DNA from 2 places in the Planococcus lenghuensis genome. Region 2 is predicted to be linked to the other one. Evidence: riboswitches for the same ligand, from Rfam matches in the RefSeq annotation. Region 2 holds a riboswitch; the other holds the start of a gene.
What was found. Region 2 has a riboswitch for lysine ahead of B0X71_RS05995 (Na+/H+ antiporter NhaC family protein). Riboswitches for the same ligand answer to the same signal wherever they lie in the genome.
Positions count from the first base shown of each region.

Region 1: linked by a shared signal. The riboswitch ahead of B0X71_RS08300 (aspartate kinase) and the one ahead of B0X71_RS05995 (Na+/H+ antiporter NhaC family protein) in region 2 are both predicted to bind lysine.

Region 1 covers NZ_CP019640.1:1,633,954-1,637,100, forward strand. The annotation lists gene B0X71_RS08295 (aspartate-semialdehyde dehydrogenase) at 1-256, opposite strand, end outside; gene B0X71_RS08300 (aspartate kinase) at 272-1,474, opposite strand; lysine riboswitch at 1,552-1,729, opposite strand; gene B0X71_RS08305 (hypothetical protein) at 2,769-3,147, shown strand, end outside.
Region 2 covers NZ_CP019640.1:1,168,179-1,171,325, forward strand. The annotation lists gene B0X71_RS05990 (bifunctional metallophosphatase/5'-nucleotidase) at 1-928, shown strand, start outside; lysine riboswitch at 983-1,171, shown strand; gene B0X71_RS05995 (Na+/H+ antiporter NhaC family protein) at 1,278-2,858, shown strand; gene B0X71_RS06000 (sodium-dependent transporter) at 3,064-3,147, shown strand, end outside.

The DNA.
Region 1 (3,147 bases), 470 kb from region 2:
GTTCAAACAGCGGAGAGAAGGTTTGGCTTGTGCTGCCCCCGGCTGACATGAGGACATAATCAAAACCGCCATCTGTTTTTTCTTCTGTCAACTCTTCTACAATAAGTGTCCGGTCTTTAAAAGGAACTTCCAAACCCGCCGAGCGCTTGGAGGAAAACAGTACCACCTCATCCGCCGGAATATCTTTTTTCTCCAATAATTCGATCATTTTGCGGCCGACGAGTCCAGTCGCACCAACTACTGCCAATTTCACCATCTGTAAATCCTCCTTTTATAAATCAAAGCGGCCACATAATAAGCGGGCGGCATGTTCGCCGTTATCGGCATCAACCACATAAGAAATGGAGATTTCAGATGTCGTGACCTGATAGAACGGCACGTTCGCTTCAATGAGCGTCCGGAATACTTTCGAGGCGACACCGGTCATATCCCGCATGCCGGAGCCAATGACCGACACTTTAACGAAGCGGTCCTCGATTTTAACGTACAAATCCGGATAAACTTCCTGAAGCTTGCTGAAAATTTTCTGGATCTGAGTCTCTTCCGTGTCTTTCATTGTGAATGACAGCTGCAAGCCGTCGTTATTCGTAATTTGTGAAATCATATCGACATTGATTTCTTCCTGTTCGAGGTACATGAACGTGTTATCGAGTAATACAGTATCGTATTGCGGATACGTCAGCGTGACATGGATCATGTCTTTATCGAGCGCGACACCGGTCACTGCCTTTTTCTCAAGCATTTCAGTTCTCGCCATTACCCAAGTTCCTCTCTCGTCCGATAACGTTTTCCCCAAGTAAATCGGAATGTTGTAGTTTTTTGCAATTTCCACACTGCGGGTGACCAGTACACCTGCCCCGAGCGCGCTCATTTCCATCATTTCTTCATAGGATACTTCTTCGAGCCGGCGCGCTTCCGGATAAATGCGCGGGTCTGTGCTGTACACACCGGCTACATCCGTATAGATTTCACATGGACTTTCGAGTGCAGCGGCGAGTGCAACTGCCGTCGTATCGGATCCACCGCGTCCAAGCGTCGTAATTTCACCGTCCGTGTTAAATCCTTGGAAGCCGGCAACAATGAGCACATCGTGGATTTCAAATAATTGCTCAAAATAATCGGTGTTGATTTTCGAAATTTTACTTTTTAAATGGTGGCCGACTGTTTCAATTCCAGCTTGGAAGCCGGTCAGCGGTTTCGCCGCCACATCCAAATCGTTCAGCATGATCGACAGGTAGGAGATGGTCTGCTGTTCACCGGTTGTCAGCAAAACCGCAAGATCCTGTTCTTTCGGTGTTTTCGTGATTGAACTCACCGTTTTCAGCAATTCATCTGTCGTCTTGCCCATGGCGCTGACAACCACGACAAGCTGTTCGTCGCGTGCGGTCCGGTCTTTTAAGTATTCTGCGATGGCTTTGATTTTGTCGATGCTGGCGACTGAGGTGCCGCCGAATTTCAGTACACGTCGTTTCATAGGCTGCCTTCTTTCCGGAGAAATAAAAAAGACAAGCCGGGCTCAGGAGCCCGACTTGTCTATGATCTGTCTTATATCCAAGTGGAAGCACTCCATTATTCCGAGAATAATGACAAATTGCATACTCTTAATATGCAATCCAACGGCAAGCCGCCTGCAAGCAGACTTCCGTTTCGGCAATTCTCCCTTTCGCTTAGCCCAAGTTGCAGCTTTCGGGGCTTAGGTACTCATGATCATTGCGCCTCATCCATTGTGTATGAAGTTTTCAAAGTTTCAATGTTGTGACTGATTATACGGGAAGGCAGAATATTTGTAAACCGATAACTGAAAAAATTACAGAAACTTCTATGGGGCCGGCTGCATGAGATACCTGAACAGCCCCGAACTGGAAACAAATTGTAACTTCTTAAGCGGGTTTACCGACAAATGAAAGTAAGAAAGAAAATCACTCGCCTGATTTTCGTGGATGGGTAAATGAGTTGTCCAGATAAAGTGAAGTGACTGAAGTGTTTCTGTAGATGTAATCCATCTATGCTACACTTAAGGAAGGAAATCCCAAATAGATTAAAATGGTGCAGAGTTGATGGATCGGGATGACGATCTCAGAAATAGCATGCATGTAAAAGTATATTTTACTATAAGTTGTTAAATCAAAGAAGGGACTTTTACAAAACGCTTTCGTCGCTCAGGGCATGGCTCCCACTGTAAGCCGGGAAGAACACCCGTCTTATAGCTCCGCCCAGCCCACGATCGCGCCGGCGCTTCGTCAATTGTAAACAAACCAGTAATCTTTACTTTTTCATTATTTCGACGTGAGGAGTGGAGCGATAGCCAGTCTGTATAGAGTATTTACGCCTACTAACGGTCCTGTTGAAGAATAGGGGGAGACTCTGTGATTCGGATTTTGTCATCATTTTAACTGGCAATTGGATTACGGCAGCCACTTAGCTGCAATGAAGTTTAATAGGAGAAAGTGAAGCGCCAACAAATAATGTACAGAAAGCGAATGACGGCATGGTGGAGATTGTTCTGCCTTTACTGGGATGGGCTCCCGGTTCAGTGTTCGCGCCATTTTCTCCTGTTCACCGTTGTCTCTGCGCAGTTTCCGGAATCGTTGAATTCGTGGGATGGGTAGTGGCCGTGTATCCGATGTGTTGTTTCCGGTGATTGTTCTGGCAGGTGCCTATTTGCTATCCGAAATGGCATGCTGAATGAAATAAGGTGATGGGCGTCTGGCTAAGCGAAGCGAGGACTTTGCCTGCTTGCCAGTATCCTGTGGAAGGGGAGAAGAGCGATGGAAAAAACTGCAGGTTATTTAGCCGGCCTGCTTTTTGCTGCTGCGCTTACCGGTTGCAGTGAAGATGGAAGCGAAGCGGTCAGTGAAGCGGAGCCAATAAAAAGCAGCGCCGAAATGGTGACGTCATTCGAATCGACGGAAGAAATGCAGACTGAAGCTGACGTAATTGTTGAAGGGGAAGTGCAGGCACAGGAAGTCGTGGTGCATGGCGATTTGCCGTTCACAATTTCCGAGATTGCCGTGATGGAAGGATTCAAAGGAGAGTTCAAGGCAGGTGACACTATTCGGGTGTTGGAAACGGGCGGTACCTATCAGCCGGAAGGGAAAGATGGAGAAGCCCTGCCGGAAACGGATTTCGCGCTCAGCAGTGCAGGTG
Region 2 (3,147 bases):
TGGCGCCACTGCAGAATTCACGCCATTCTACGAACGGCTCGGCTGGAAAGTGACACCTGGAAGAGAAGCACTCATTGAAGCGGCAGCAGCTATCAGAGCAGAGGCGGATATCATTATTTGCTTATCTCATCTTGGCATCAGGGAAGATGAAATTCTGGCAGCTGAAAGTAATGACATTGATATTATTCTTGGCGCACACACACATCATGTTTTTCATGAAGGAAAGCAGATCGATGCAGTCCTGCTCGGGGCAGCGGGAAAGTTTGGTGCATATATCGGCCATGTGACAATTGAAGGCGAACATAGCAGCCGGGCGCGGCTTGTTGAAACGGCATCCTTACCGGAAGCGGAGCCGGAGTTCAATCACCGATTGCTTTCCTACGGGAAAGACATGCTGAGTGATCCGGTTTTTTCCAATCGGCGTCTGTTAAAGGCGGAATGGTTCAAGGACTCGGAAATGGCGGATGAGTTCGCTGAAGCGCTTCTATTGTTTTCCGGTGCTGATTGTGCCATGTTCAATGCCGGAATCTTCATGAAAGACTTAAAAGAAGGGATTGTGACCCGATTTGATTTCCATCAATTACTGCCACATCCGATCAATCCATGTCTGATTGAATTGTCGGGTGCGGAGCTGCGGGAAATCTATCTCGAATCATTAAACAGCGAGTGGCCGGAGATTCAACTGAAAGGCCTCGGTTTCCGGGGAACGGTGATGGGCAAGATGATTCACCGGGAATTGCAGATGAACGGCCATACGCTTGAAGTGCAAGGGAATGCGGTTCAACCGGATCACACATACCGATTGATCACGCTTGATATGTTCACGTTCGGTCATTTCTTTCCATCGCTGAAGCGGGCGCAGAAGACGTATTTTATGCCGGAGTTTCTGCGGGACGTATTTGCACTGTATTTTCAAAAGCGATTCTAACGAAAAGACTTGATTAATCGGAGAGCACCTGATAACATATTGAAGAATTGAATAGTGATGGGTAGAGGCTGCAACATTCATCAGTACCGCATGCGAGGATGACAACAATGACCATGTGGGAAAGGGAGGTTTGCCGAAGCTGATCGTCCGGAGTCACCGGAGGTCGGGCTGGGGCCATTCTGAATAAGAATGGCACTGTCATTTGTGCGGGAAGATGCGCATGAATGGAGAGCTACAGACCGGTGCTGGACTATGCCCCGGTGACGGAAAAGCCGACTGCCTCTCTACAGGATGCAGCCGGCTTTTTGCGTTTCTGTTTATCTGTCACAACAACAGGAGGAATTATTACATGGAGAACACAATCTTTTCAATCCTGCCGCCAATATTGGCAATCGCAATGGTACTGCTTACACGGCGCGTGCTGTTGTCGCTTGGCGTCGGGATTCTCGCAGCTGCACTGATTCTTGGTTCGTTTGCACCCGGGGCTTCAGCAGAAGCTCTCTGGAGCTCGTTTGCTGTAACGTTCTGGGATGGCGGATTCAATGCCTATAATGTCTATATCATTTTATTTTTACTGCTGCTCGGGATTATCACTGCATTTGTCAGTCTGTCAGGCGGCAGCCGGACATTTGCAGACTGGGCAGCTGCACGGGTTAAATCACGCCGCGGCGCTAAACTGCTGACCGTGTTTCTAGGCATCTTAATTTTCATCGATGATTATTTCAATGCACTGGCAGTTGGCCAGGTTTCCCGGCCGATCACAGACCGCTACAAGATCTCCAGAGCAAAGCTTGCTTACTATATCGACTCAACAGCAGCACCGGTCTGTGTGGTCTCTCCGGTCTCCAGTTGGGGAGCGGTTATCATTGGAATGGTTGGCACGATTCTGGCCGGCCAGACATTGCTGGATTATACTGCGCTTGAAGCGTTCCTATGGATGGCGCCGATGAACTTTTATGTTATTGCAGCTCTGGCTATTGTATTCTTTACTGCGTTTTCCGATACTGATCTCGGCGAAATGAAGAAACATGAAGAACGGGCGCTGACTTCAGGGGAACTTTATGATCCTGCCAAACCTATTCCAGGTGAACTGAAGGAAGAATTTCCGGAGCATGGCCACGGGAAAGTGCGCGATCTCGTACTGCCGATTGTACTGCTGATTGCCGGTACTGTGGCTGCGATGCTGTGGACCGGTTATCAGAACGGCGGTCAGGTGCTGGATGTTTGGGTCATGTTTGAAAATACGGATGTACCGGCTTCACTCCTCGCCGGCGGACTTGCGGGAGCATTGACTGCAATCGGGCTCTATGCCCTGCAGATCGGCCGTAACAGCGAAGCTAAACCTGTCTGGATCGGAAAAGGCATCTGGGCAGGGATCAAGTCCATGTGGACAGCTGTGGCGATACTGATCCTGGCATGGTCGCTTGTGTATCTGATCAGTGGCCTGCAAACCGGTGAATACTTGGCGAATATCGTGACGGCATCCAACCTTCCGGTCGGTCTGCTTCCGGTAATTCTGTTCCTGCTCGCAGGTGGAATGGCCTTTGCCACTGGAACTTCCTGGGGGTCATTCGGCATTCTGCTTCCGGTTGCCGGTACAATCATGATTGAAGCGCAAGTGCCGGAACTGCTGCTACCTGCCTTATCTGCAGTGTTGGCAGGCGCTGTATTCGGCGATCATTGCTCACCGATCTCTGATACGACTATCCTGTCATCTACCGGTGCTGGCAGTAACCACATCGACCATGTGGTGACGCAATTGCCGTATGCATTGACTGCGGCGGGAATTGCGGCGGTTGGCTATTTGCTGATTGGTCTGACCGGTTCCCTGACACTGGCACTTGGCACAGTTGTAATCTTGCTTGCCGGATTGTTTTTCTTCTGGTCGAAGCGGGACAACCACGTAACGCTGAAAAGTCAGTTAAGCTAAAAAAGTACTCCCTATATCAAACGGTTAATACGTTTGGTGTAGGGATTTTTATTATTGCAGTCATAGCTTTAAAATCTGGGAAAATGACCTTTACTTTAAACAGAAGCATCGTTATACTGATTTTAGATTAGTTAAATAATCTGAATTTAAACAAACTTCCTATTTTTTCTCAATTGGAAATAGGAAAATTGAAGGAGGAAAATTTATGGAACGTTCACAATGGGGAACGAGAGCCGGTTTTATATTGGCTGCGGTCGGTTCTGCAGTCGGTCTCGGTAACATATGGCGT